DNA from 4 places in the Streptomyces sp. DSM 106670 genome. Region 2 is predicted to be linked to each of the others. Evidence: riboswitches for the same ligand, from Rfam matches in the RefSeq annotation. Region 2 holds a riboswitch; each other region holds the start of a gene.

Evidence for each region. A riboswitch is a leader RNA that binds a small molecule or an ion and turns the genes downstream of it on or off. The one in region 2 is predicted to bind cobalamin.
Region 1: linked by a shared signal. The riboswitch ahead of ACSMXR_RS12645 (ABC transporter substrate-binding protein) and the one ahead of ACSMXR_RS06540 (cobalamin biosynthesis protein) in region 2 are both predicted to bind cobalamin.
Region 3: linked by a shared signal. The riboswitch ahead of ACSMXR_RS25535 (ribonucleoside-diphosphate reductase subunit alpha) and the one ahead of ACSMXR_RS06540 (cobalamin biosynthesis protein) in region 2 are both predicted to bind cobalamin.
Region 4: linked by a shared signal. The riboswitch ahead of metE (5-methyltetrahydropteroyltriglutamate--homocysteine S-methyltransferase) and the one ahead of ACSMXR_RS06540 (cobalamin biosynthesis protein) in region 2 are both predicted to bind cobalamin.

Annotation. Positions count from the first base shown of each region.
Region 1 is NZ_CM147704.1:2,849,573-2,856,839, forward strand. It holds gene ACSMXR_RS12630 (putative leader peptide) at 1-98, opposite strand, end outside; gene ACSMXR_RS12635 (ABC transporter ATP-binding protein) at 168-965, opposite strand; gene ACSMXR_RS12640 (FecCD family ABC transporter permease) at 1,060-2,100, opposite strand; gene ACSMXR_RS12645 (ABC transporter substrate-binding protein) at 2,097-3,083, opposite strand; cobalamin riboswitch at 3,122-3,304, opposite strand; gene ACSMXR_RS12650 (M67 family metallopeptidase) at 3,323-3,745, opposite strand; gene ACSMXR_RS12655 (amino acid permease) at 3,881-5,335, opposite strand; gene ACSMXR_RS12660 (DUF2017 domain-containing protein) at 5,679-6,290, opposite strand; gene clpS (ATP-dependent Clp protease adapter ClpS) at 6,352-6,669, opposite strand; gene ACSMXR_RS12670 (nicotinate phosphoribosyltransferase) at 6,749-7,267, shown strand, end outside.
Region 2 is NZ_CM147704.1:1,497,705-1,504,971, reverse strand. It holds gene ACSMXR_RS06545 (cobyric acid synthase) at 1-1,127, opposite strand, end outside; gene ACSMXR_RS06540 (cobalamin biosynthesis protein) at 1,124-2,119, opposite strand; cobalamin riboswitch at 2,240-2,421, opposite strand; gene ACSMXR_RS06535 (hypothetical protein) at 2,540-2,770, opposite strand; gene ACSMXR_RS06530 (inorganic phosphate transporter) at 2,783-4,048, opposite strand; gene ACSMXR_RS06525 (class II aldolase/adducin family protein) at 4,326-4,985, shown strand; gene ACSMXR_RS06520 (alpha/beta hydrolase) at 5,052-6,179, shown strand; gene ACSMXR_RS06515 (hypothetical protein) at 6,364-7,267, shown strand, end outside.
Region 3 is NZ_CM147704.1:5,733,300-5,740,566, forward strand. It holds gene ACSMXR_RS25530 (ribonucleotide-diphosphate reductase subunit beta) at 1-313, opposite strand, end outside; gene ACSMXR_RS25535 (ribonucleoside-diphosphate reductase subunit alpha) at 313-2,727, opposite strand; cobalamin riboswitch at 2,865-3,018, opposite strand; gene ACSMXR_RS25540 (GNAT family N-acetyltransferase) at 3,052-3,561, opposite strand; gene ACSMXR_RS25545 (hypothetical protein) at 3,561-4,244, opposite strand; gene ACSMXR_RS25550 (YbdD/YjiX family protein) at 4,392-4,595, opposite strand; gene ACSMXR_RS25555 (carbon starvation CstA family protein) at 4,592-6,817, opposite strand; gene ACSMXR_RS25560 (GntR family transcriptional regulator) at 7,068-7,267, opposite strand, start outside.
Region 4 is NZ_CM147704.1:7,058,911-7,066,177, forward strand. It holds gene ACSMXR_RS31275 (hypothetical protein) at 3-200, opposite strand; gene ACSMXR_RS31280 (TetR/AcrR family transcriptional regulator) at 465-1,109, shown strand; gene ACSMXR_RS31285 (MFS transporter) at 1,205-2,605, shown strand; cobalamin riboswitch at 2,637-2,852, shown strand; gene metE (5-methyltetrahydropteroyltriglutamate--homocysteine S-methyltransferase) at 3,018-5,342, shown strand; gene ACSMXR_RS31295 (Imm49 family immunity protein) at 5,470-6,405, shown strand; gene ACSMXR_RS31300 (pyridoxal phosphate-dependent decarboxylase family protein) at 6,662-7,267, shown strand, end outside.

The DNA of each region.
Region 1 (7,267 bases), 1.4 Mb from region 2:
GTGGGACAGATCGCGCTCGCGAGCCTGCACAGGTCGACGTGCAGCCGCGCGACGAGCAGCGTGCCCGGCGTCTTGTTGCTCACGTCATGGGGAACCATGCGGGCATCGTATCGATTCCCTGTACGGAAACCCGAGTGCCGTCCCGCATGGTGGATGGTCGGCGACCGCTATGTGGACTTCTGCCGCACGGTGCGGTCCTGCGGGAGGTAGACCACCGTGGGTGCGCCGGTCTTCGGGTGGGTGCTGACCTCGGCGGCCACGCCGTACACCTCGCTCAGCAGCTCGGCCGTGAGGACCTCCGCCGGGGTGCCGGAGGCGACGACGCGGCCGGCCTGGAGGACGTAAACGCGGTCGCAGTAGTACGCGGCGAGGTTGAGGTCGTGCAGGGCGAGGAGGTTGGTGGTGCCCAGGTCACGGACCAGGGAGAGGATCTCCAGCTGGTAGCGGATGTCCAGGTGGTTGGTCGGTTCGTCCAGGACGACGAGCGAGGGTTGCTGGACCAGGGCGCGGGCGACCAGGGCGCGCTGGCGTTCGCCGCCGGAGAGGGAGGCGAACGTACGGGGTTCGAGTGCGGCGATGCCGACCCGGGCGAGGGCCTCGGTGACGAGGGTGGTGTCGGCGGCGGTGTCCGCCTCCCAGAACCGCTTGTGCGGGGCGCGGCCCATCGCGACGACCTGGCCGACGGTGAGCTCGAATCCGGCGTGGCCGTCCTGCGGGACGGTGGCGATGCGCTGGGCGCGGGCCTTCACCGGGAGGGTGGCGAGGTCGTCGCCGTCGAGGAGGACGCGGCCGTGGGTGGGGCGCAGGGTGCCGTAGACGCAGCGCAGGAGGGTGGTCTTGCCGCTGCCGTTGGGGCCGACGAGTCCGACGGTCTCGCCGTCGGCGGCGGTGAGGTCGACGGCGTCGACGAGATGGCGGCCCTCGCCGGTCCCGTACGAGAGGCCTTCGGTGCGCAGGGTGGTCACGGGTGGGCTCCCTCGGCGGAACGTACGTGTGTCGTCGTGCGGGCGCTCCGGACGGGGAAGGGCGTCGTGCGGCCGGTCCGGACAGGAAGAAGCCTCATGCCGGTGCTCCCTCGGGCCTGCGGCGCAGCATCCAGAGGAAGAACGGGCCGCCGGTCAGGGCCGTGAGCACGCCGACCGGGATGTCCTGCGGGGCGGCGAGCGTCCGGGCGGCCAGGTCGGCGAGGACCAGGAACACCGCTCCGCCGAGGGCGACCACGGGCAGCAGCGCGCGGTGGGCCGCTCCGACGACCATGCGGGCCATGTGCGGGACCATCAGGCCGACGAACCCGATGGCCCCGCTGTACGCGACGAGCACGCCGGTCATCAGGGAGGCGAGGACGAAGACGGCGGCCCGGAAGCGGGCGGTGTCGAGGCCGAGGACGGTGGCGCCCTCCTCCCCCACCAGGAGCAGGTCGAGCGGGCGGGCCAGGGTGAGGAGGACGGCGGTGCCGACGACCAGGGTGATCGCGGGGAGGGCGAGCATGTCCCAGCGGGCCGCGCCGAGGCCGCCGAGGGTCCAGTAGAGGACTTCCTGGAGGTGGTCGGCGCGGGCCGAGGTGACCAGGATCAGGCTGGTCAGGGCGGACAGGACGTAGGAGACGGCGACCCCGGCGAGGACGAGCCGGTTGGTGGTGAGGCCGCCTCCGCCGCGCGCCAGGGTGTAGACGAGCAGCAGCGAGAGCAGGGCTCCGGCGAAGGCGGCGGCGGGGATCGTGACGGTGGTGGCGAGGGTGGCGCCGATGCCGAGGACGATCACCAGGACCGCGCCGGTGGAGGCTCCGGAGGAGACGCCGAGGAGGAACGGGTCGGCGAGCTGGTTGCGTACGAGGGCCTGGAGGACGGTGCCGATGACGGCGAGTCCGGCGCCGACGACGATGCCGAGCAGCACCCGGGGCAGCCGCACGTCCAGGACGATCGTGCGGAACGGGCTCGCCTCCGCCCGCCCGGTCAGGATGTCGAGGACCTGGCCGGGCGGGATGCGGACGGAGCCGAGGGCGAGGGCGGCGAGCACGGCGACGGCCAGCAGCGCGGCGAGGACGCCGAGCACCAGGACGTAACCGAGCGGCCGCCGCGGTGCGGAGGCGCGGCAGCTCACGGGGTGGTGGCCGCCGGGTGGAGCTGGGCCGCGAGCTTGTCGACGGCGGCGGGGACGCGGACGCCGAGGACCGCGTCGGAGAGCGGCATGACCGCGAAGCGCTTGTTCTTGATGGCGGGGACGTCGGCGAGGGCCGGGTCGGTCAGGAGGCGCTTCTTCTTCTGTTCGACGGTGGTGGAGCCGTAGTCGTAGATCACGATGGCTTCGGGCTTGCGGGCGACGACGTTCTCCCAGGAGGCGTCGCCGAAGGCCTTGTCGAGGTCGGCGAAGACGTTGGTGCCACCGGCCCGCTCGATCAGCTCGTTGCCGATGCCCTTGCCGCCCGCGGTGAAGGCGGTCTTGTCGCCGCTGTCGTAGACGAAGACGGGGAGCGGCTTCAGGTCCGCCAGCTTCTTCGCGGTGGCGGCGTTGTCGGCCTTGGCCTGCTTGATCCAGGCCTCGGCGCGGTCGGGGACGCCGAAGGTGCGGCCGACCTCGCGGATCTCCTCGTAGAGGGTCTCCATCGGGGTGTCGGCCTCGGCGCAGCTCTCGGTGTTCAGCCGGGTCTCGATGCCGGACTTCTTCAGCGCCTCGCGGCCGCGCCCGTCGCCTGCCGCGAACGCGCTGGCGTAGCCGCCGTAGACGAAGTCGGGGTCGGCGGCGAGGACCTGCTCGTAGGAGGGGTACTCCTTGGCGAGGACCGGGACGGCGGCGTAGTCCTTCGCGTACTTCGGCAGGACCTGGTCGTCGAGGTAGGCGGTGCCGACGAGGGAGCTCTTCAGGCCCAGTTCCAGCATGATCTCGGTGACGTGCTGGTTCATGGTCACGACGCGCTTCGGCGGGGCCTGGTACGTGGTGGTGACACCGCAGTTCTTGACGGTGTACGGGAAGCCGTCGCTCGTGGACGCGGCTTCGGGCTCGGCGCTCTCCGAGGCCGAGCAGGCGGTGAGGGCGAGCGGGAGCAGCACGGCGGCGGCTATGAGCGCGGGGGTGCGCCGGGACATGGCGGGGCCTCTCCGGGGGATTTCCGCGTCCCCTGGTCGATGCGAGAAGGCGGCGGGCCAGTTCCTGGCTTCCGGGCCGCCCTCCGGCACGGAGTCGGAGTCCGTACGGGAGGGGGCCCGGTCACAGTGGCGGGACCGTGCCGGATTCGCACCGGCTTCCTGGTTCCTGCTGCCTTGTGGTCGGGTCTGGGGTGCAGTGTGCCAGACCCGTGCGGTGGGTCCGCGAGCTGCCCGGGTGCTCAGTACGCCTCGACGACCTGCACGTCTTCCTCGGTGATCTCGCCGTCCACGATGCGGTACGAGCGGAACTGGAAGGGGCCGGAGCCGTCGGTGTCGGCGGTGGAGACGAGGACGTAGTGGGCGCCGGGCTCGTTGGCGTACGTCACGTCGGTGCGGGAGGGGTAGGCCTCGGTCGCCGTGTGCGAGTGGTAGACGATCACGGGCTCCTCGTCGCGGTCGTCCATCTCGCGGTAGAGCTTGAGGAGGTCGGCCGAGTCGAACTCGTAGAACGTGGGCGAGCGGGCGGCGTTGAGCATCGGGATGAAGCGCTCGGGCCGGTCCGTCCCGGCCGGGCCCGCGACCACTCCGCACGCCTCGTCGGGGTGGTCGGCCCGGGAGTGGGCGACGATCTGGTCGTAGAGCGTCTGGGTGATGGTCAGCATGGCGCCAGGATAAGCAGGCGGGCCGCCGTGTACCGGTGGGTGGTACGCGACGGCCCGCATGCTGGACGCCGTCGGCCTTTGGGGAGGCCGGGGCGGTCCGGGAGGAAGGGGGCGGTGTGGGGCCCGCCGCCCGGGTCAGTGGGTGCCGGAGGTGGCCTTCCCGGTCTTCTCCGGGGTGCGCGCCTGGAGCACCCGGTAGGAGACGAAGAGGATGAGCGCCCACAGCGGTGCGCAGTAGAGCGAGATCCTGGCGTCCTCGTCGATCGCCATCATCACGATGACCATGCCGATGAAGGCGAGCGCGAACCAGCTGGTGTACGGCGCGCCGGGGGCCTTGAACGAGGACTGCGGCAGCATGCCCGCGTCGGCCATGCGGCGGTAGCGGATCTGGCTGATCAGGATCATGATCCAGGCCCACATGCCGGAGATGGTCGCGAAGGAGACGACGTAGTTGAACGCCTCGCCCGGCCACTGGTAGTTGATCCACACGCCGACGAGCATCAGGGCGGCGGAGAACGTGGTGCCCACCAGCGGCAGGCCGTTCTTCGTCAGCTTGGTGAAGGCCCGGGGGCCCTGGCCGTTGAGGGCGAGGTCGCGGAGCATGCGGCCGGTGGAGTACATGCCGGAGTTGCAGGAGGAGAGCGCCGCGGTGAGGACGACGAAGTTGACGATGGCGGCGCCGATGCCGAGGCCCATCTCCTCGAAGGCCTTCACGAACGGCGAGACGCCGGGCTTGAAGGTGGACCAGGGCACGACCGACAGGATCATGATGAGCGCGCCGACGTAGAAGACGGCGATGCGCCACGGCACGGTGTTGATGGCCTTGGGCAGCACGGTCTTGGGGTCCTTGGACTCCCCGGCGGTGACGCCGACGAGTTCCACGGCGAGGAAGGCGAACATGACGATCTGGAGCGTCATGAGCGTGCCGGTGATGCCGTTCGGGAAGAAGCCGCCGTCGTTCCAGAGATTGGAGACGGTCGCGGTGTCGCCGGCGTCGGAGAATCCGACGGTGAGGACGCCCGCGCAGATCAGGATCATGCCGATGATGGCGGTGACCTTGACCATGGAGAACCAGAACTCCAGCTCACCGAAGAGCTTCACGGAGATCAGGTTCGCGCCGTAGAGAATGACGGTGAACACCAGGGCGGACAGCCACTGCGGAATGTTCCACCAGTACGTCATATAGGTGGCCGCGGCGGTGACTTCGGTGATTCCGGTGACGACCCAGAAGAGCCAGTACGTCCAGCCGGTCACGAATCCGAAGAACGGGCCGATGAATTCCCGGGCGTACTCCGAGAAGGAGCCGGAGACGGGGCGGTACATGAGGAGTTCGCCCAGTGCCCGCATGATGAAGAAGATGACCAGGCCCGCGATGACGTAGGCCAGGATGAGGCTGGGCCCGGCCCGGTCGATGGCCTTGCCCGCGCCGAGGAAGAGCCCGGTGCCGATGGCTCCGCCGATGGCGATCATCTGAATCTGGCGAGCTCCCAGACCGCGCTGGTATCCCTCGCCGCCGGCTCCGGCGTCCCCGGCATTGCCGCCGGGCTGACCCTTGTCGACCTGTCCCTCGTCGACCTGCGCCGATGTCATGGTGGTGCGCCTTTCTCCACGCCGATCCGCGCCGTAAAGGCTGCGGATCAGGTCCTGATCCCCCCGGATATGGATGGAGTGCGACCGGCGTTCGGCCGGTTTGTAGCGCCCCCGGGAACAGGGGTGGCGTCCCCGGGCGGTCGTGAAGATTTATCACGGCCGTCACGGGACACCGTGGGACATTCTGTGGTGTACACCACAGGCATAAGGGAACATAAAGCCCCGACCGGAACGAATGACCCGAATGACTTGGGTGGATCGTTACTCGGATCTGAGCGTCCGTTGAGCGAACAGGAGCCGCCCACCCCGGCGGGGTGGGCGGCTCCTGTTTTCCGGAGGCTGCCTACGGCATCAAGGTCTCGACCAGGGATTCCTGGAGTGCGCCGAGCCAGAGGTAGGCCATCACCATGGGCTTGCGCGGATCGCTGTCCGGGAGGCGGTAGAGGGAGCCCTCCTCGCCCTGGTCCTCGTCGGCGACCTCCAGCCGGGTGCCGATGGTCAGGCGCAGGTCGTTGAGGGTGCCCAGCCAGCTGCGGCACTCGTCGCCGGTGAGGGTGAGGACCGCGCCGCCGTCCCCGACGGGCGAGAGCGCGTCCAGGGTGCGCACGGCGGCGACGGCGTCGTCGCGCTTGCGCGAGCGCAGGTCCATCTCGGTGAAGCGGCGGAACTCCGCGGACAGCGCGCGCAGCTCCTCCTCCGGCGTTCCGCCGTCGACGGGCCGGTCGGGGCCGTTGTAGGCGTCCGGGAAGAGCCGGGCGAGCGCCGGGTCGGAGGGCGGCTTGCTGGGGCCCTCGGCGAAGAGGGCGGCGAGCGGGTCCTCGCCCTCGGCGGGCTGGTCGCCCGGGCCGATCAGTTCGAGCAGCTGGACGACGAGGGAGCGCAGGATGGAGATCTCGACCTCGTCGAGCGCGACGGCCGCGCCGCCGCCTGGGGTGGCCTCGAAATGGCCGGCCATGGATTCTCCGATGGTGGGTCGAGCGGGGCGGGTGGGGGCGGGGCGGTGACGCTCGCAGGGGTCAGTTGCGGTCCTGGGTGAGGGTGGCCCACAGCCCGTAACCGTGCATGGCCTGGACGTCGCGCTCCATCTCCTCGCGGCTCCCGCTGGAGACGACGGCGCGGCCCTTCTGGTGCACGTCCAGCATGAGCTTGTGGGCCTTGTCCTTCGGGTAGCCGAAGTAGGCCTGGAAGACGTAGGTCACGTAGCTCATGAGGTTGACCGGGTCATTGTGGACGAGCGTCACCCACGGGACGTCTGGCTCGGGGACCGCGAAGGTCTCCTCGGCCGAATCGGGACGTTCGATCTCTAGCGGGGTAGCAACGCTCACCTGTCCCATGCTGCCACCCGGGCGGGTCCGGCGCACAAACGGACCCCACATCTCGTCACTTTGACGAATAGGGGGTAGCATCCCAGCCATGAACACAGCGGACCTCGGGCGACGGGTCGGCGTTCCGTCGACCGCGCTCTTCACCGACCAGTACGAGCTGACCATGGTGCAGGCGGCCCTCAAGGCCGGCACCGCCGACCGGCACTCGGTCTTCGAGGCGTTCACCCGCCGGCTGCCCGAGGGGCGGCGCTACGGCGTCGTCGCGGGCACCGGGCGGGTGCTGGACGCGGTGGAGAACTTCCACTTCGACGACGAGATGATCGGTTTCCTGAGGCAGCAGGAGATCGTCGACGAGCCGACCCTCGAATGGCTGGCCGGCTACCGCTTCAGCGGCGACATCTGGGGCTATCCGGAGGGCGAGGTCTACTTCCCCGGCTCCCCGATCCTGCGGGTGGAGGGTTCCTTCGCCGAGTGCGTGCTGCTGGAGACGGTGATCCTCTCCATCCTCAACCACGACTCCGCCATCGCCGCGGCCGCCTCGCGGATGTCGGCCGCCGCCGGGGGCCGCCGGCTGATCGAGATGGGCGCGCGGCGCACCCATGAGCTC
Region 2 (7,267 bases):
CGGTCGAAGCGAATCCGTACGGGAAGGACCCCCAGCCCGTCCACGACCCCCGCCCGCGACTCCACCTCGTCCTCGATCCGCTCACCGAGCACCTGGAACCCGCCGCAGATGCCGAGCACCGGCCGGCCCTCCGCCGCGCGCCGCACCAACGCGTCCGCGAGCCCCCGCTCGCGCAGCCAGGCCAGCGCCTTCACCGTGCCGCGCGTCCCGGGCACGATCACCAGATCCGCGTCGGCCAGCTCATCGGCCCGGTCCACGAACCGCACGACGACGCCCGGTTCGGCGGCCAGCGCGTCCACGTCGGTGAAGTTGGACATCAACGGCACCGCGCAGACCGCGACCCGCAGCACGTCCTCCCCATGGGGCGGCGCCACGACCGACTCGCGGACCGCACCGCGCAGGGACACCCGCAGGCCGTCCTCCTCGTCGATGCCGAGCCCGTGGGCGTACGGCAGCACTCCGTACGTCCGCCGCCCGGTCAGACCGTGGAGCATGTCCAGCCCCGGCTCCAGCAGCGAGACGTCGCCCCGGAACTTGTTCACCAGGTAGCCCGCGACCAGCGCCTGATCCTCCGCGCTCAGCAGCGCCGTGGTCCCGAAGAAGGAGGCGAAGACCCCGCCCCGGTCGATGTCCCCGACCACCAGCACGGGAAAGCGGGCGGCCCGCGCGATCCCCATGTTCACGATGTCGGTCCGCCGCAGATTGATCTCGGCGGGGCTTCCGGCTCCCTCGCAGATCACCGCGTCGTACGTCGCCCGCAGCTCCTCCAGACACCCCGTCACCGTCCCGAGCAGCGCCTCCTGACGCCCCCCGTGGTACCCCCGGGCGCTCATCTCGCCGACCGGCTTGCCCATCAGGACGACCTGGCTGGACCGGTCGCTGCCGGGCTTCAGCAGCACCGGGTTCATCAGGGCCGTCGGCTCCACCCGGGCGGCCTGCGCCTGCATGGCCTGGGCCCGCCCGATCTCCGCGCCCTCGCGGGTCACGAAGGAGTTGAGAGACATGTTCTGCGCCTTGAACGGCGCGACCTTCACGCCCCGGCGCACCAGCCACCGGCAGATGCCCGCCGTGACGACGCTCTTGCCCGCGTCCGATGTGGTTCCCGCGACCAGCAGTCCGCCGCTCATGCCCGTCCCCGCCTCTGTCCTGTCGACGACCGTCCCGCGACCGCACGCCCGGCGGCCACGCGCCCCGCGACCAGCCGGCCCACCACGCACACGCCGAGGGCCAGCGCACTCACCCGGCGCGACAGCCGCACCGCGCGTTCGATGTCGGCGCTCCGCACGTCCCGCCCGGACTCGCCGTTCAGGACCGGCCGGTGTTCGACGCGCCCCGCGTACGCCAGCGTCCCCCCGAGCCGTACGCCGAGCGCCCCCGCGAACGCGGCCTCCACCGGCCCCGCGTTCGGGCTCGGATGGCGCCCCGCGTCCGCCTTCCAGGCGCGTACGGCCTCCGAGGGCCGCCCGCCCGCCACGACGGCCAGCGCGGCCGTCAGCCGGGCGCCCGGCCACCCCGCGAGGTCGTCCAGGCGGGCCGAGGCCCAGCCGTAACGGCGGTGGCGGGGCGACTTGTGGCCGACCATCGCGTCGAGCGTGTTCACGGCCCGGAAGCCGACGAGCCCCGGCACCCCGCCGATCGCCCCCCACACCAGCGCGCCGACGACGGCGTCCGAGGTGTTCTCCGCGACCGACTCCACCACGGCGCGAGCGATCTGCGGCCCGTCCAGGGAGTGCGGATCACGCCCGCACAGGTGCGGCAGCCGCTCCCGGGCCACCTCCAGGTCCCCGGCGGCCAGCGCGCCCCCGATGGCACGGGCCTCCCGGCCCAGCGACGTACCGCCGACGACCGACCACGTGGTGGCGGCCGTCAGCGCGACGGCGAGCGCGGGGCGTCCCCGTACGGCACGGGCGGCCAGTGCGGCGGCCCCCACGGCGCCTCCGGCGCACAGCAGGGTGTGCAGCGCGCCCCGGCCCCGGTCGTCACGCCACAGCAGGGACTCCACCCGCGCGGCGGCCCGGCCGAAACCGGCGACGGGATGGCCCCGCCGGGGGTCGCCCAGAGCCGCGTCGGCGATCAGCCCGGCGGTGGCGCCGTACGCGAAGACACGGTCGGCACGCACGGTTCAGCCCGCCGCGGGCAGAGGCGTTCCGGCACGAAGAGGTACGGGACGAGGCACAGGATGCGGCGCACGGCGGCCGGGCATGGCGTATGTCCTCACTCAGGGTCCGCGCCCTGGTTCGACGTGACCGGCGACAAGAGTCTCCTGGCTTCCCGGATCCGCAGTTCCCCCGGCCTTCCAGCCCTCGTCGAGAGGGCCGTGACATCCGGTGTGGGGGAGTGCTCCCCGGTGACAGTGGCGGGACCGCGCCGGATTCTCACCGGCTTCCTCTTCTGTCGCCGTAAATGGCTCCGGCAGTCCACCACGCTGCGAGAACGGCAGTCAACTTGCTGTTGACCTGCGGAGCTCCAGTGTGCGCAGACGCACATCGGGCCGGACACACGAGGTGTGTCCGGCCCGAGGAAGTGCGGTGGAACGGGGTCAGGCGACGATCAGATAGATCCCGTACGAGACCGCCGCCACGCACAGCGCGAAGCAGGCGTACGCGCCGGTGCGCGCCAGCGCCACCGATCCGCCGGAGGCGCTGCTTCCGGCCGTGGCGGACTGCTTGGAGAGGGCGACGATGCCCAGGGTGAAGAGGCCGACCAGCGCGACGGTGACCACGAGGCTGACACCGAAGACGGAGGCGAGAGCTGCCCAGTCGATTTTCATGCGGATCTGTCCTTACACCGTGGCCGGCGGCCGGGCCGGGTCGTCGGGCGCCGTGGCCGGAGCCGGGATGGTGGTCATGAGGTCGGAGGCCGGGACGCCGACGGGCGGCGGCTGGACCGCGGCGATGGCGGTGGTGACGACGCCCTGCGGCTCGTCCTCGCCGACGGCCGCGTCGTTGACGTTGGTGTGGTCGACCGGCTGGCGGCGCGAGGCCAGCCAGATCGCGAAGGAGCCGCCGATGAGCAGGATCGCGGTGACGGTGATGCCCCAGGTGCCCTGCTTGGTCAGGAACTCGGCGCCCGCGCCGACCAGACCCGCGGCCGGCAGGGTCAGACCCCAGGCGACGAACATCCGGGTGGCGGTGGACCAGCGGACCACGCCCCCCTTGCGGCCGAGGCCCGCGCCCATCACGGCACCCGAGCAGGACTGGGTGGTGGAGAGCGAGAAGCCGAGGTGCGAGGAGGCCAGGATGACGGTCGCCGCACTGGTCTGGGCGGCGAAGCCCTGCGGCGGCTTGAGGTCCGTCAGGCCGCTGCCCATGGTGCGGATGATGCGCCAGCCGCCGAGGTAGGTGCCGAGCGCGATGGCCACACCGGCGGAGACGATGACCCACATCGGCGGGTTGGAGCCGGGGGCGAGGACGCCGCCGGTGACCAGGGCCAGGGTGATGATGCCCATCGTCTTCTGGGCGTCGTTGGTGCCGTGGGCGAGCGAGACGAGACCGGCGGAGGCGATCTGTCCGGCCCGGTAGCCCTTGGCCGTCGACTTCAGCTGGTTCGGGTCGGTGACGTTCCGGTTGATCCGGTACGTCAGCCGCGTGGCCAGCATCGCGGCGAGGCCGGCCACCACCGGTGCGGCGATCGCCGGGAGCAGCACCTTGGTGACCACGGTGCCGCCGTTGATCGAGGACCAGCCGGCCGACATGACCGCGGCGCCGATCAGACCGCCGAACAGGGCGTGGGAGGAGCTGGAGGGCAGGCCGACCAGCCAGGTCAGGAGATTCCACAGGATGGCGCCGACGAGCGCCGCGAAGATGACCTCGGTTCTGAGGCCGTCCTCGTTGACAATCCCGCCGGAGATCGTCTTCGCGACCTCCACCGACAGGAACGCGCCGATCAGGTTGAGAACGGCGGACATCGCCACCGCTGTCTTGGGCTTCAGTGCGCCGGTCGAGATGGTGGTGGCCATCGCGTTGGCGGTGTCGTGGAAACCGTTCGTGAAATCGAACACGAGAGCTGTTACGACAACAATCGCAAGCAGCAGCGTGATGTGTTCCATTTACCCAGGCAATCGTTCGACGTCAGTGGCTCGTGGACCGTAGGCAACCTGGGTGAACGGAAGATGAACTGGACAGGGCGTTGCGGTGACCCCAAACGGAGTGGGCCGCTTCCGCTTGTGTGCGGGAGAGGTCACGGGATGCCTGTGGGGTGCGGCGTGGACTGCCCTTTGCCGCCCGTTGGCGAACATTTTGACCGGCTGTTCGGCACCCGGAAGAGATCCCCGTCACTGCCCGCGTGACGTTCCGGTTGCGCGCCTTCGCGCCTACGCTCGCCCCATGAGCGAGCAGCACCCGGAATCCGTGGCAGAGACCTGGCGGGACGTCGTCGCGACGGCCCGCCGCAGCGCGGCGGACGGCCTGGTCGTCGGCACCTCGGGCAATGTGTCCGCCCGGGTCGGCGATCTGGTCCTGGTGACGCCCAGCGGGGTGCCCTACGACCGGCTCGGACCCCACGACGCGGTCGGCGTCGACCTGGACGGCCGGCAGGTCATCGGGGAGCTCGGGCCGACCAGCGAACTCCCTCTCCACCTGGCGGTCTACCGCTCCACCGACGCCGCCGCCGTGGTCCACACCCACGCCGTGCACGCCACCGCCGTCTCCACCCTCGTCACCGAGGTGCCGCTGATCCACTACGCGGCCGCCATCCTCGGCGGCCCGGTCCGCACCGCCGCCTACGCCCGCTACGGCACCCCGGAACTGGCCGACGCCATGCTCGAAGCCCTCCAGGGCCGCACCGGCTGTCTGCTCGCCAACCACGGCACCGTCACCCACGGCGACACCCTCGACCAGGCCTACGAACGCACCGCCCAACTGGAGTGGCTGTGCCGCCTCTGGCTCACCGCGAGCTCCGTGCCCGGCCGCACCCCGGCCCTGCTCGACACAGCCCAGCTGGCCGAGGTGACCGAGGCGCTCAAGGGATACGGCCAGCCCGGCTGACCCGCGCCCCGCCCGGACGGCCCCCGTCCGCTGGCAGTCCGTCACCCGCGCCACGACACTGAAGCGGTGCGCCCGGTAACCGCGACGGCAACGGCCGTCACCTCGATCCTCGGCGTCGGTGCGGCAGCGGTCGCGGCCGGCCGGTACGCCAGCGACGTCGCCCTCAAGGCGACGCCCGGACGTCCCCTCCCCGCCGACCGCAGGCTCACCGTGCACGCCACGGCGGCCGGGCAGGTCACCCTGACCCGCTCCTTCTCGGCGCTCCGGCCCGGCACCTGGGGCCTCGCCGGACCCGGCGTCCACGCGGTCGTCGGACCCGTCGTCGACGGGGCCTCCCAAGCCGCCGACACGGTCGTACGGAGACTGGAGAGCGTCGGCCAGGGGATCCTCGAACCCGGCGCGAAGGTCCGCCTCACCCCCGCGCTGTACGGCGGCGACCCGGGCAGCGACCTCGGCCTGGACCACCAGGAGGCCGAGATCCCCGGCGAGCTGGGCATCCTGCCCGCCTGGTACGTCCCCGGCGCGCGCGACACCTGGATCATCACCGTGCACGGCCTCGGCGCCACCCGGACCCACCCCATGAACCTCATGGGCTTCCTGCACGCACAGCGCTTCCCGATCCTCGACCTCGCCTACCGGGGCGACCCCGGAGCCCCGCGCCCCGCCGACGGCCTCGGCCACTTCGGCACCTCCGAATGGCGCGACCTCGACGCCGCCATCCGCCACGCCCTGCGCCACGGAGCGCGGAACGTCATCGTCCACGGCTGGTCCACCGGCGCCACCATGGCCCTGTACGCCGCCGTCGAGTCACCGCTCCGCGACCGGATCAGCGGCCTCGTCCTCGACTCGCCGGTCCTCGACTGGCCGGTCACCCTGCGCGCCCTGGCCGCCGCCCGCGGCGTCCCGGCCGCCCTGCTGCCGCTCGCCGTCCGCGCCGCCCAGGGCCGGACCGGGATGAGCGCCGCCCCGGTGCTGGAGACCTCGGCGGCGGCCTCGCTGCGCACCCCGACCCTGATCCTGCACGGCCCCGACGACACCATCGCCCCCTGGGGGCCCTCCCGCGAGCTCGCCGCCCGCCGCCCGGATCTGGTCAGCCTGCACGCCGTGGCGCAGGCTCCGCATGCGTCGATGTGGAACGCCGACCCGGCCCGCTACGAAGAGACCCTGCGGCGCTTCCTCACGCCCCTGATGTGAGCCGATGGGGTGAACTCTCCCCCTTGCCGTCGCGCCGGGGGAACCTTTCACGTACCGGTGAAACGCCTTCCGTTTGGGCTTTCGGGCCGTCAGGGGCAAGACTGCTCCCGTGACGTCCCGTACTCCGCGCGACTCCAGGCTGCGACTTGTCCGCCCGCGACCCCTTGCCACCGCCCGCAAGGCCGTGACCACCCGGCGCACCAGGCCGGCTCCCCGGCCCCCCGAGGGCACCCCGCCCCGCACGGAACTGGCACGCCAGGCCAGGGCCGTGCTCGCCGACGCCGTACGCATCGCCCACTGGGCCGCCGGCACCCCGGGGCCGGGCACCGCCGCCCCGCTCGCGGCCCACGCCCTCGAACGGGCGGCCACCGCTCTGGAGCTCTCCCCGGCGCAGGTCCGCGCGGGCTGGGACCGGGCCCGGCTGGCCGGACTCATCGAGCTGCACGGCGACACCGCCCGCCCCGGCTGGCGGCTGCGCGCCTGGGACCGGGACGACTCCGCCGTGCTGCGCGGCTGGGTGGCGCTCTTCGACGCCTGGTCGCTCGTCCACGCCGCGCCCGAGGGCATCGAGGCGGGCGCGGTCGCCGAAGCCGTCGAGGCCGTGCCTCAGGTGCTCTCGCTCCTCCAGCTCTCCGCGGGCCCCGTCACCGTCCCCGCCCTGCTGGACCTCCTCGGCCAGCGCGTCGCCGAACTCCAGGAGGAGCGCTGCGAAGTGCCCCTGGGCCCCGGCAGAACCGCGCCCGCCGCCCCGGAGACGGCCGCGAGCGCTCCGAGCGCCGCCGGGCCCGTCCGCAGCGCCGACCTCAACGCCCTGCTGCTCGACTGGGCCCTGGAGGGCCTCGCCGCCGTCGGGGCGCTGACCCTCGGCAAAGGGCAGGCCACCCTCACCCCGCTCGGCAACTGGGCGGTCTGGGTCAAGCTGGAACAGATCTGCGTCGCCGCCCAGAGCCCGGCCGGCAACATCGAGCAGTCCGCCGCCGACATGCTCCTCGGCTGCGCCCGGCTCACCCCCGGACCGGCCCGCGACGAATACCGCGCCTGGCTCGCCGCCCGCACCGTCGGCAGCGCCGTCGCCGAACTGCTGGCCG
Region 3 (7,267 bases), 4.2 Mb from region 2:
CCTCGAAGAGCTGCCGCGACAGATACAGCCGCGCCTCGGGGGAGTTGATGTGCTTGTACAGCGTCAGCACGAGGTTGTTCGAGACGATCGAGTCACCGGTCGCGAAGAACGCCACCAGCCGGCCGATCATGTGCTGCTCACCCGGCGACAGCTTGGCGAGGTCGGCGACGTCCGAGTGGAGGTCGACCTCCTCGACGGTCCAGGTGTTCTTGATCGCGTCCCGGTAGCGCTCGTAGAAGTCCGGGTAGCGCATGGGACGCAGGGTCAGCTCGAATCCCGGGTCGAGCAGGTTCTTCTCTTCGTTGGAGCTCATTACTGGCAGGCCTCGCAGGACTCGGGGTTTTCGAGGGAGCAGGCGATGGCGTCCGCGTCGGGAGCCGAAGCCTGCTGTACGGGAATGGGGGCGGCGGCCGCCGCCTGGCCGGACGCGGCACGGGCGATCCGGGTCGCCGGGCGCGAACGCAGGTAGTACGTCGTCTTCAGCCCCTGCTTCCAGGCGTACGCGTACATCGAGGAGAGCTTGCCGATCGTCGGCGTCTCCAGGAACAGGTTGAGCGACTGGCTCTGGTCGAGGAACGGCGTACGGGCCGCCGCCATGTCGATCAGACCGCGCTGCGGGATCTCCCACGCCGTGCGGTACAGCGCCCGCACGTCCTCGGGGATCCAGGCGAAGCCCTGCACGGAGCCGCTGGCCTCGCGCAGCGCCTCACGGGTGCGGGCGTCCCACACGCCGAGCTTCTTCAGCTCGTCCACCAGGTAGGCGTTCACCTGGAGGAACTCACCGCTGAGCGTCTCGCGCTTGAACAGGTTGGAGACCTGCGGCTCGATGCACTCGTACACCCCGGCGATCGAGGCGATCGTGGCGGTCGGCGCGATGGCCAGCAGCAGCGAGTTGCGCATGCCGGTCTTCGCGACCCGGGCGCGCAGGGCGTCCCAGCGCTCCGGCCAGTTCAGCTCGGTGTCGTAGTGGTCGGGGTGCAGCACACCGCGCGCGGCACGCGTCTCGGACCACGCGGGCAGCGGGCCCGAGCGCTCGGCGAGGTCGCAGGACGCCTCGTACGCGGCGAGCATGATGCGCTCGGAGATCTTCGTGGAGAGCGCGCGCGCCTCGGGCGAGTCGAACGGCAGACGCAGCTGGAAGAAGACGTCCTGGAGGCCCATCGCACCCAGGCCGACCGGCCGCCAGCGGGAGTTGGAGCGCCCGGCCTGCTCGGTCGGGTAGAAGTTGATGTCGACGACCCGGTCCAGGAAGGTCACGGCCGTACGCACGGTGGCGTCCAGACGCTCCCAGTCGATCGAGCCGTTCGCCACGAAGGCGCCCAGGTTGACCGAGCCCAGGTTGCAGACGGCCGTCTCGCCGTCGTCGGTGACCTCCAGGATCTCCGTGCACAGGTTCGAGGAGTGCACGACCCGGCCCGGCTCGGCGGTCTGGTTCGCGGTCCGGTTGGAGGCGTCCTTGAACGTCATCCAGCCCTGACCGGTCTGCGCGAGGGTCCGCATCATCCGGCCGTACAGCTCACGCGCCGGAATCGTCCTGCGGGCCAGGCCCTTGGCCTCGGCCGCGCGGTAGGCCGCGTCGAACGCGTCGCCCCACAGGTCGACCAGCTCGGGCACGTCCGCCGGGGAGAACAGCGACCACTCGGTGTCCGCGTCGACCCGGCGCATGAACTCGTCCGGGATCCAGTGCGCCAGGTTCAGGTTGTGCGTACGCCGCTGGTCCTCACCGGTGTTGTCGCGGAGCTCCAGGAACTCCTCGATGTCCGCGTGCCAGGTCTCCAGGTAGACCGCCGCCGCGCCCTTGCGCCGGCCACCCTGGTTCACCGCCGCGACGGAGGCGTCCAGCGTCTTGAGGAACGGCACGATGCCGTTGGAGTGCCCGTTTGTGCCCCGGATCAGCGAACCCCGGGCACGGATGCGGGAGTACGACAGACCGATGCCGCCCGCGTGCTTGGAGAGCCGCGCCACCTGGTGGTAGCGGTCGTAGATCGAGTCCAGCTCGTCCTTCGGCGAGTCCAGCAGATAGCAGGAGGACATCTGCGGGTGCCGGGTACCGGAGTTGAAGAGGGTGGGGGAGGAGGGGAGGTAGTCCAGCTTGCTCATCAGCCCGTAGAGCGCGGCGACCTCGTCCAGCGCCCGCACCGACTCGTCCTCGGCGAGGCCCGCGGCCACGCGCAGCATGAAGTGCTGCGGGGTCTCGATGACCTCGCGGGTGAGCGGGTGGCGCAGGAGGTAACGGCTGTGCAGCGTCCGCAGACCGAAGTAGCCGAAGCGGTCGTCGGCGCCGTCCGCCAGGGCCTGCTCGACGAGCTGGTCGAGCGCGGCCGCGTGCAGCGCCACGAACGCGGCGGTGCGGTCGGCGATCAGGCCCTCGCGGTGCCCGACGGCGACCGAGGCGGAGAAGGACGTCGCGCCCTGCCCCGCGGCCTCGTCCGCGATTGTGCGGGTCAGCAGCCGGGCGGCGAGCCGGGAGTACGCCGGGTCCTCGGAGATCAGCCCCGCGGCGGCCTCGGTGGCCAGCGAGCGCAACTCGGCCTCGTCGGAACGGGCGTTGCGCCCGCGCAGCGCGGCGGCGGCGACCCGGCCGGGGTCGGTGTCGGGCAGATCGACGGTGAGGTCGGTCAGGGTCCGCAGCAAAGCGGTCCCGGGTCCGTCGTTCGGGGCGTTACCGGCCGTGGTGGACTCGGCGGATTCGGTGGCTGAAACCGGATCGGCGGGCGCGATGGTCACTGGGCTTTCCCTCGCTCGGCAGGGGGCCGGCAGCAGGCGGGGGAGCCGGGCAGCGCGAAGCCCGGGGCAGGGCAGCACAGCTGACGGCGTCCACCGGCCTATCCGCGAGGCCCGGACGTCTGGCATCCGGTTCGGTCGATCCGGACGCGCTGTCGGCAGGTCATCGGACTTCAGGTGTGCAAAAACACACTGATCACACCGTTGCGGGACAGTTCCGGATTCGCACCGGATTCCCCTGCGACGACAGCGAGGTCGAGCATACATGTGGGGGCCGCCAGATGCTGCGGCCCCCACATGTTGTGTCGCGTCGATTTAATACGCCCCTCAGGACGCCGCCTCCAGCCACAGCCGGAAGGTCATGAGCCGCAGGCCCGGCACCGGCTCCCAGTCCCGTTCAGGGGTCCGCAGAAAGCCGAGCCGACGGTAGATCCTATGGGCCGCGAGCATGCCCGGCTGCGTCGACAGCACCAGTGCCCGGACATCTTCCGCCGACCGGGCCCGCTTGACGCACGCCCGCACGAGAGCCTCTCCCACGCCCCGTCCGCGCCCCGCGCGGGCCACGGCCAGCATCCGGAATTCGGCCTCGTCCGGACCGGCGATGTCGCGCCACGGAGTGCCGGGAGCGGCATAGGTCACACCGCCGAGCACCGTCCCGTCCGCGTCGAGCGCGACCAGCACCTCCGCCTCGGCCGCCCGTTGTTCCACCGCCCGCAGCTTGAGCAGATACGGGTCCTGCGGGCCGTCCAGCAGATCGTCGCCGAGATACGCCTCGGCGATGATCCCGCCGAGCACGGCGAACTCGGCGGGCTCCGCCACCCTGATCGTCAGATCCATCAGCCACTCGCTCCCACATCGTTGTTCGGCGCGCCGTCGCCCACCGGTGGCAGATCGCCGCGCTCGACCGGCTGCCGCCCGGCGGCCTCCCCGGCCGGCGGCAGCACCCGGTCCAGTTCCCGGTCGTCGGCGCGGTGGGCGGCCCGCGCCGCCGAACGCAGCGTCGTCCGGTCCACCTTGTCGCGCGGCCCGCTCACCGTGACCACGAGTTCGCCCTGCTCCCAGGCGTACGCATGGCCCGACTCGGTGGCCCGGTACCACTGTTCGCCGTCCCGCTCGCACGTCACCAGGGGCTCCTGACCGCTCGCGGCCGCGGAGCCCTCCGTACAGTCGGCCTCGGCGTGCGGGCGGCGCTCCACCGACAGCTGGAGCGTTCCGCCGTCCGGCGCGGTGTAGGAGCTGCTGAACCCGTCGTCACCGAGCACCCCGACCGACTGGCGCGCCAGGGCGTAGCCCGCGGCCTCGGTCACCCACACATGCTCCGCGACGAGCTGCGCGGCGCTCGCCCGCGCCTCCAGCTCCGCCCGGTCCGGTGCCGGACCGTCCGAGGAACTCCGGCCCGCCGCCATCGTGTCGGGCGCGGGCTCGGTGCCGCAGCCCGTCGCCGCCAGGGCCAGTGCCAGCGTCAGCGGCAGGGTCAGGAGGAGGGGCCGGAGCCGGGGCGACCGGGAACGCGATGTCATGGGCACATCTTTTCGTACGGTGAGGGGTCCGTGCACCGGGAAATCGAACGGTGGACGGACACCGGAACGGCCGCCGGGCCGCCGCCCGCTCCATCGGGGGAGGGGCGACGGCCCGGGATCCAGGACCCGCTGACCGGCCGACGGTGCTCAGCAGCAGCGGAAGCCCTCGCGCGGATCGGCCTCGCGGGCGTCCGTGCGGCTGCGCTCGAACGCGCGGCGGGTCATCACCGGCGCGTCCGGATCGTGCGTCCTCGCGTGCGCCACATAGCGGTCGTACGTGGACTCACCGGTCAGCTCACGGACGTACCAGCGGATCCGTCCCGCCACCCGCCGGACGTCCGCGACGGTCATGTCGGACTCCCCGTTCCCGCGGCCTCCTTGCGGATGCCGCCCTCGGGGCCGACGCCGGCGGCGGCCAGTTCGGCCTTCTCCTCCGGGGTCGCGATGAGCGAGGCCGGGGCGACGAGCCTGGACTCGACGTACGGCGTCTCGTGGAGCTTGACGCTCTCCGGGTCGCGGATGGCCTTGTAGCAGACCCGCCCGGCGTCCACGAGCACCACGATGATGAGGAGCGCGAAGAGCGCGCTCAGCACCCCGTCGACGGTGGAGTTGGTGACGACGGTCCGCATGTCGTCCATGTTCTTCGCGGGGGCCAGCACCTCGCCCGCGTCGATACCCGCCTGGTACTTGTCGCGCTGGGCGAAGAAGCCGACCTTCACGTCCTCGGAGAAGATCTTCTGCCAGCTCGCGGTGAGGGTGACCGCCACGTCCCAGGCGAGCGGGACCGCGGTGACCCACGCCCACTTCAGCCGGCCGGACTTGACGAGCAGCGTGGTGCAGACGGCCAGCGCGACGGCGGCCAGCAGCTGGTTGGCGATGCCGAAGAGCGGGAAGAGCTGGTTGATGCCGCCCAGCGGGTCGTGCACACCGACCCAGAGGAAGTAGCCCCAGCCGCCGACCACGACGGCGCTGGCGAACCAGACGCCCGGCTTCCAGCTGACCTCGCGGAACGGCTTGTAGGCGTTGCCCAGCATGTCCTGGAGCATGAAGCGCCCGACCCGGGTGCCGGCGTCCACGGTGGTCAGGATGAAGAGCGCCTCGAACATGATGGCGAAGTGGTACCAGAACGCCTTCATCGCGGTCCCGCCGACCACCGCGGAGAAGATCTCCGACATGCCGAGCGCGAACGTGGGCGCGCCACCGGTCCGGGAGAGCAGGCTCGCCTCCTCGACGTCCTTGGCGGCCTGGGCCAGGGCGTCGGGGGTGATGGTGAAGCCGAAGTTGGCCACGGCCTGGGAGGCGGACTGGACGCTGTCGCCGATCACACCGACGGGCGCGTTGATGGCGAAGTAGAGCCCGGGGTCGATGATGCAGGCGGCGATCATCGCCATGATCGCCACGAACGACTCGACCAGCATGGCGCCATAGCCGATCATCCGGATCTGCGTCTCCTTCTGGACCATCTTCGGCGTGGTGCCGGAGGAGACCAGGGAGTGGAAGCCGGAGAGCGCGCCGCAGGCGATGGTGATGAAGACGAACGGGAACATCGAGCCGGCGAAGACCGGGCCCGAGCCGCTGGAGGCGAAGTCGGTGACCGCGGGCATCTTCAGCGTCGGCAGCGCGACGACCACGCCCAGGGCGAGCAGCCCGATCGTGCCGACCTTCATGAAGGTGGAGAGGTAGTCGCGCGGGGCCAGCAGCAGCCACACGGGGAGCACGGAGGCGAGGAACCCGTACACGATCATCCAGATGACCAGCGTGCCCGGCTCCAGCGTGAAGAAGTCCGCCCACGACGACTCCGCGACCCAGCCGCCCGAGACGATCGCGAGGAGCAGCAGCGCGACGCCGATCAGGGAGACCTCGCTGACCTTGCCGGGCCGCAGGATGCGCAGATAGACGCCCATGAAGAGGGCGATCGGGATCGTCATGCCGATGGAGAAGACGCCCCACGGCGAGTGGGCGAGCGCGTTCACGATCACCAGCGCGAGGACCGCGAGCAGGATGATCATGATGATGAAGACCGCGACCAGGGCGGCGATCCCGCCGACCGGCCCTATCTCGTCGCGCGCCATCTGGCCGAGCGAACGGCCGTTGCGGCGGGTCGAGAAGAAGAGCGTCACCATGTCCTGGACGGCGCCGGCGAAGATGACGCCGACGACCAGCCAGATCGTGCCCGGCAGATAACCCATCTGCGCGGCGAGCACCGGACCGACCAGCGGGCCCGCGCCCGCGATGGCGGCGAAGTGGTGGCCGAACAGGACCCGGCGGTCGGTGGGATGGAAGTCGACGCCGTTGTCCAGCCGTTCGGCCGGGGTCGCACGGTTCTTGTCGACCTTCAGGACCCGGTTGGCGATGAACCGGGAGTAGAAGCGGTACGCGATGGCGTACGAGCCGAGGGCCGCGGCCAGCATCCAGGCGGCGGAGACCTCTTCACCCCGCGAGAGCGCGAGGGTGGCCCAGCCGATGGCGCCGGCCAGGGCCACCAGGCTCCAGACGACTATGGACTTCGGGGTCGGGGCCCGCCGTCCGGGTGCGGGTGGAACCGGTGGTGCTGATGTGGGCGTTTCCGGCATATCGATCCGTCCCCTCGCGCGATCACTGTCGTAACGTGCGCGAAATCTAGGTGGTACGGCCGCTCTCCGGAACCCCTGTCCGCATACCGGTCGTGTTTCGCCGATGTCTCCACCGAAGTTCCGCAGTCATGACACGGACGGGAGAGGGCATCGGTTCACGCGATGCCCGCTTCCCTCGGGGTGACCGAAAACAGGCGGTGGCCCGGGGAAGGGATCCCCGGGCCACCGCCTGTTCGTTCGCTGCCGGCTCTCAGTCCGTCGGACGTTTCAGACGGGCCACGAACTTGTAGCGGTCGCCCCGGTAGACCGAGCGCACCCACTCCACCGGTTCGCCCTGGCCGTCCACGGAATGACGGGACAGCATGAGCATCGGCAGGCCCACGTCGGTGCCCAGCAGGCCGGCCTCGCGCGGGGTGGCGAGCGAGGTCTCGATGGTCTCCTCCGCCTCGG
Region 4 (7,267 bases), 5.6 Mb from region 2:
TGTCAGCGCCGGGTCTCGTGCGCCCGGATCACGCCGAGCCCGTGTCCCAGGCTCGGGCACTCGGCGGTCAGGTCGTCGCCCCGCACCAGATAGTTGTGCACCCGGCCGTCCGTCGGCCGCTCGATCGCGCGATACAGCGTGCCGTTCACCGTGATCGTCCAGTCGTCGCCGTCCTGGGCCCATCCGACGGTCTTCTTCATAGGGCGTTTTCCTTTCCTCTGGTCGAACGTCGCCGGGGTCCGGCGGCCGTGTAGTGGGAAGAAGAACGGCTTGTGACGCTCCGTGGTTCCGCGTTCTCTACGCCATTCGGTTACATCTGGGTCACTGCCTCCGCACAGTCGAGGTCCACGACCTGACCGGTGGTCAGGGAGCGCGTGACGAACGGCGGAACGGATGCGGAACGCCCGTGGCGCTCCCCGCCCATCGAGTAGACACTGTCTACTCGATGGTGCTAGAAGTTCTTCATGGAAGACGAAATCCCGCTGCGGGAACGACTGGTGGACATCGGCGTCGAGATGGTGGCGGCCGAGGGGATCGCGGCGCTGGGGCTGCGGGAGATCGCCCGTCGTGCCGGTGTCTCGCACGGCGCGCCGCGCCGCCACTTCCCGACCCACCGCTCGCTGCTCTCCGCCATCGCGGGGCGCGGATTCGACGCCCTGAAGGACCGGCTCGACACCTCGCTCCGGCCGGACGGCGACCCGCGCGCCCAGCTGTGCCTCCTGGTCGAGGGCTATGTCGGATTCGCCGTCGAGCAGCGCCCGATGTTCGAGCTGATGTTCCGCCACGACCTGCTGGACGGCGGCGACGAGGCCGACGGGCGGCCCAGGCTGCGCGAGAAGACCCTCCCGCTGTTCGCCTCGCTCGTCGCCCTGGTCGCCCGGCACCGGCAGGACCCCGCCCGGCCGTCGTCCGCCGGGCCCGAGCCCGCCCCGGACGTCGTGGCCGCCGCCCTCTGGGCGAACGTCCACGGCATCGCCCAACTGTGGAGCTGGGGAAGCCTCTCCCTCACCCTCGACGCCCCCTCACCGGGCGACCCGCGCGCCCGCGAGAGCCTCGCGCCGCTGATCGCCCGGACCGTCGACGCCCACCTCGGACCGGCGAAACCGTGACCGTACCCGCGCCCCCGCCCGTACCCCCGTCGACCGGCCCCGCGACCGCCCCCGCCCGGCCCCGCCTCGCCCTCGCGGGCAGTGTCGCCGGGGCGATGATCGTCGCGCTCGACGGCTCCGTCCTCTTCGTGGCCCAGCCCAGCCTTCAGCGCGACCTCTCCGCGCCCCTCGCCCAGGTGCAGTGGACGAGTACGGCGTACCTCCTCGCGGTGGCGAGTCTTCTCGTCCTCGCCGGACGGCTGGGGGACCGGTACGGCCACACCCGACTGCTCCTGACCGGATCGCTCGGCTTCGGGGCCGCGTCCATGGGCATCGCCGTGGCGCCCTCGGTCGGCTGGGTCATCGCGCTGCGCGCCGTACAAGGAGTGTTCGGAGCCCTGCTGCAGCCGGCGACGCTGGCCCTGCTGCGCCAGGTCTACCCGCCGGACCGGCTCGGCCTGCCGGTCGCCCTGCGGACCAGCGCCATCGGAGTGGCGGCCGCCGCGGGTCCGCTGCTCGGCGGCTTCCTGGTGGCGCGGTTCGGCTGGCGGTCCGTCTTCGTCGTCAACGTGCCCATCGCGCTCCTGATCGGCCTGTTCTGCCTGGCGGCCCGCGTCCCGAAGGACACCGCCGTACGGACATCGGGCCGCCGCCCGGAGATCGGCGGAGGCCTCCTGCTCGCGGCCGCGCTCGCCCTCCTGGTGAACGCCCTCGCCGAAGTGGAACTCCACGGCTGGGCCGACCGCCGCACGGTGGCGGGACTGCTCTGCTCGGCCGCCGTCGCGGCGGTCCTCGTCCGCCACGAACGCCGCAGCCGCGATCCGCTGGTACCGGCGGCGGTCGCACGGTCCGTACCGGTCACCGCCTCCATGGCGATGTTGCTGTTCACCGCGAGCGGCCTGTTCGGCGCCCTGTTCGTCAGCACGTACTTCCTGCAGTACGCGCTGGGCCTCGCCCCGCTCGACAGCGCCCTGCGCGCCCTGCCCATGACGGCCCTGATGATCGTCGGCGCGCCGGTCGCCGGGCGGCTGCTGCGCGTACTCGGCGCGCGGACCACCGCGCTCGGCGGCACCCTGCTGGTCGTCCTCGGCATCGGCTGGCTGGCCGGCACCGACAGCACCACCGGACCCGTGGCGACGGGCGCGGCCTTCGCCGTGCTGGGCGCCGGGTACGCCACGGTGATGGTCACCGCCACCGGCACGGTGGTGGGCGACGCGCCGCCCGGGTACGCCGGAGTGGTGGGCGGCCTCAAACAGACCGCCGTGAACATCGGACCCGTCCTCGGCATCGCCGTCGCCGCCGGTCTGCTGCCCGCCGCCGGGGCCGGACAGGCGGAACGGTGGGAGGGGGCGATGGGCACGGCGCTCCTGGTGCTCGCCGCGACGGCCGCGCTCGCGCTGGTCCCCGCGGCGCTGCTGCCGGGCACGCGCCGGCGCACCGGACCGCCCCCGGGCGACGCGGACCGTGGACGGCCGGAAACCGCCGCCCCGTGTCTCACATCACCGTCCGAAGTGTGAACAACGGTGTGCGCCCGGCGGTCGCCCCCTTAGGGTGACCGGTGCAGCTGGTTCGCCCTGTCCGCCAGATGGGGTGTCGTAAGAGGGAACCCGGTGGGAATCCGGGACTGCCCCGCAGCGGTGAGTGGGAACGACCGCCGTCATACGCACTGGGCCCGGCCGGGTCTGGGAAGCGACGGCCATTAGGTGTCTGCCTCCGGCAGACGTGCCCGCGAGTCCGAAGACCTGCCCGCTGCCCGCACGCGACCGTTCGCGTGCGGAGATCTCGGTGACCTCGTGGGCGGGTCGGCGTAACCATCAGGTGGACGGACACGGTTCCAGGTGTCCCGGCGTCCGCCCGATGCGTCATCCCTTCGTGTTCGCGTCCCGTCCCGGGATCTGCACAGCAGACACGCTCGCGAAGGAGAGTCACGTGACAGCGAAGCCCGCAGCCGCGGCAGCACGGGCCACCGTGTACGGCTACCCCCGCCAGGGTCAGAACCGTGAACTGAAGAAGGCCATCGAGGGCTACTGGAAGGGCCGCGTCACCGCGGACACCCTCCGGCAGACCGCCGCCGAACTGCGCCGGGGAACCTGGCAGCAGCTCGCCGAGGCCGGCGTCCACGAAGTGCCGACCGGTGATTTCTCGTACTACGACCATGTCCTGGACACCAGCGTCATGGTCGGCGCTGTCCCCGAGCGGCACCGCGAAGCGGTCCGCGCCGACGCCCTCGACGGCTACTTCGCCATGGCCCGCGGCACGCAGGATGTCGCGCCGCTGGAGATGACGAAGTGGTTCGACACCAACTACCACTACCTGGTGCCCGAGTTGGGCCCGGACACGGTGTTCGCCGCCGACTCCGCCAAGCAGGTCGCGGAGTTCAAGGAGGCCCTCGCGCTCGGCCACACCCCGCGCCCGGTGCTCGTCGGCCCCGTCACCTACCTCCTGCTCGCCAAGGCGGCCCCCGGTGTGGCCGCGGACTTCGAGCCGCTGACCCTGCTGGACCGGCTGCTCCCCGTGTACGCCGAGGTCCTCGCCGACCTCCGGGCGGCCGGCGCGGAATGGGTGCAGCTCGACGAGCCCGCCCTCGTCCAGGACCGCACCCCGGCCGAGCTGAACGCCGCGGCCCGCGCCTACCGCGAGCTCGGCGGACTCGCCGACCGGCCGAAGCTGCTGGTCGCCTCCTACTTCGGGCGGCTCGGCGAGGCGCTGCCGGTCCTGGCCAAGGCCCCCGTCGACGGTCTCGCGCTCGACTTCACCGAGTCCGGCGCCGGAAACCTCGACGACCTCGCGGCGGCGGGCGGACTGCCCGGCAAGCGCCTGGTCGCCGGAGTCGTCAACGGCCGCAACATCTGGATCAACGACTACGAGAAGTCGCTCGCCACCCTCGGCACGCTCCTCGGCCTCGCGGACCACGTCGACGTCTCCGCCTCCAGCTCCCTCCTCCACGTCCCGCTGGACGCCGGGGCGGAGAGCGACATCGACCCGCAGATCGCCCGCTGGCTCGCCTTCGCCAAGCAGAAGACCCAGGAGATCGTGGTCCTGGCGCGCGGTCTGTCCGACGGCACCGAGGCCATCGCCGCCGAACTCGCCGCCAACCGGGCCGACCTGGCCTCCCGCGCCGACGCCGCCATCACCCGCGACCCGGCCGTCCGGGCGCGTACGGCGGCCATCACCGACGCCGACGGCCGCCGCTCGCAGCCGTACGCCGAACGCACCGCAGCCCAGCGCGCCCACCTCGGGCTGCCGCTGCTGCCGACCACCACCATCGGCTCCTTCCCGCAGACCACCGAACTGCGCACCGCGCGGGCCGACCTGCGGGCCGGCCGTATCGACGAGGCCGGTTACGAGGACCGGATCAAGGACGAGATCCGCGAGGTCCTCTCCTTCCAGGAGAAGGCCGGACTCGACGTCCTGGTGCACGGCGAGCCCGAACGCAACGACATGGTGCAGTACTTCGCCGAGCAGCTCACCGGCTACCTCGCCACCCAGCACGGCTGGGTGCAGTCCTACGGCACCCGCTACGTCCGCCCGCCGGTCCTCGCGGGCGACATCTCGCGCCCCGAGCCGATGACCGTGCGCTGGACCACGTACGCGCAGTCGCTCACCGAGCGCCCCGTCAAGGGCATGCTCACCGGCCCGGTCACCATGCTCGCCTGGTCCTTCGTCCGGGACGACCAGCCGCTCGGCGACACCGCCCGCCAGGTGGCCCTCGCCCTGCGCGACGAGGTCAACGACCTGGAGGCGAGCGGCACTTCGGTCATCCAGGTCGACGAGCCCGCACTGCGCGAGACGCTTCCGCTGCGGACCGCCGAGCACGCCGCGTACCTGGAGTGGGCGACCGAGTCCTTCCGGCTCGCCACCGCCGGGGTGCGGCCGGACACCCAGATCCACACCCACATGTGCTACGCGGAGTTCGGCGACATCGTCCAGGCCATCGACGACCTCGACGCCGACGTCATCAGCCTGGAGGCGGCCCGCTCCCACATGCAGGTCGCCCGCGAACTGGCCGCCCACGGCTACCCCCGTGAGGCCGGACCCGGCGTCTACGACATCCACTCCCCGCGCATCCCGAGCGCCGAAGAGGCGGCGGCCCTGCTCCGCAAGGGACTTGAGGCCATTCCGGCCGGGCGCCTGTGGGTGAACCCCGACTGCGGCCTGAAGACCCGTGGCTGGCCCGAGACCCGGGCCTCCCTGGAGAACCTGGTCGCCGCCGCGCGGGAGATCCGCGCGGAGCTGCCCACCGAAGCGGCGTGATCGCGGCCCGGTGCGGGAGCGGCCACCGCCGCTCCCGCACCGGGCCGTACCCGTCGGGCCCGGGCCATGTCCGAGCCCGCTGATAGCGTGCCGCTTCCGGATCGAAGATCACGAAAGGGCGGGGTGCGTGCGGGAAGTGACGTGTCATGAGGTGGACGCCCGGCGGCTGGACGAGGCGTCGGAAGGCATCGTCGGGCGCACCGCGGGCCGGTGGCACGGAATGCGCTACGACGACCCGGCCCCGCGGCGCATGCGCGAACTGGCCGGGGAACTGCTCGACCATGTCGCCGCCCGCACCGGGCGGGGGGCCGCACTCGACGATGTGGCACGCGCCGCGCTGCGCACGGCGGCGGAGTGCCACCTGGGGGAGATGAGCGTCGGCTGCTTCCCCGAGGGCGGACAGGAGATCCTCTTCCCGCTGATCGGCGAGGAACTCAGCACCAAGGACATGCCCTACAGATCCTTCAGCGCCGCCGTCACCTCCGACGGAGCGCCGGCCCCTTCCGCCCGCACCTGGATGGACACGTTCGCCGTCGCCCTGGTCAGCGGGCTGGTATGGGACTGGCAGCGGGTCATCGGACTGGAGCTGCTCCACGACTACGCGCCCGAGATCCACGAAGGCGTTCCGCACTCCTGGTTCGACTCGGTGTCGGACCCGGCGGACCTCGCCGCGATGGACGCCCTGTGCCTGTACCTGGCCGAGGCGGAGGGACCCCAGCCCCGCCACCGGCCCACCGTGACGCTGCGCAAGCCCGATGCGGCCGAGCGGGCACAGGCCGCCGCCGCGCTCGACGCGGTGGGCGAACCGACCCCCGATCAGCGACTGTTGCGCATCCTCCTCGACGACGAACAGCACGCGTTCGAAGCGGCGTTGGCGGACCGGCTCGACACCTACCGGGAGAACCAGGGGCCCGCTCCCGCGCCCCGCAGCCTGCTGCCGCTCGACGCCCTCGCCCTGGCCGCGCTCGCGGTGCAGGTGCACGGATGGGAACTCGGCGTCCGCTCCCGCTACCTGCCGCCCGAACTGCTGGGAACCACCGACGCGTTGCGCCGGGCGGCGTAGGTGGGACCCGGCAACCCGGGCCCCTGGTAAGCGAAGTAGCCTCCATGGCCCGGCGGGCCGCCGTCCTGCGCACCCTCGAAGTTAGGTTAGCCTAACCAGCGGATATCCGGTGGTGGATCTTCTTTCCCGCCCCCGGTACCGCCCTGCGTGCGGACACCGCTCCCGCCCGACCCCGCCGCGCACTTTGACCGAAGGGCTTCGCCATGCCACCTGCTCACCTCCCGCCGTCCGGTGAACCGCCCCTGGAGCGTGGGGTGTGAGCGCCGGTACGCCGTCGGCGCCCGGCGCACAGGGCGTACGGGCGGGCCTCCTCGCGGGCGGTGCGGACGGGCCCGGGCGGCTGCGGGACCTCACCGCGATCGTCCTGGACGCACTGGAGGACGCACCCCGGGCCCGGGGCGGCCCGCTGCCCGCCGGAGGGCCCGGGGCGGTGGCCCTGAGCACCCGCGCCCTCTGCTCCCCGGTGCTGCCGGAGGAGGGCGTCGGCCCCGAGGTGGCGCTCGCGGACGTGGTCCGGGCGGTCGCGGAAGGGGCCGCCGATCCGGCCGACCCCGCCTGCGTCGCCCATCTGCACTGCCCGCCGCTCGCCGTGGCCGTCGCGGCGGACCTGGCGGGGGCGGCACTCAACCCCTCGATGGACTCCTGGGACCAGGCACCCGCGGCCGGGGTGATCGAGGAGCTGACCACGGCCGCCCTCGCCCGGCTCGTCCACCCGACGGCCCCCGCCCCCGACGCGCTCATCACCAGCGGCGGCACCGAGTCCAACCTCGTCGCCCTGCTCCTCGCCCGGGAACGGGCGACGCCCGGTCCGCTGCGGGTGGTGACCGGCGCCAACGCCCACCACAGCGTCCACCGCGCCGCC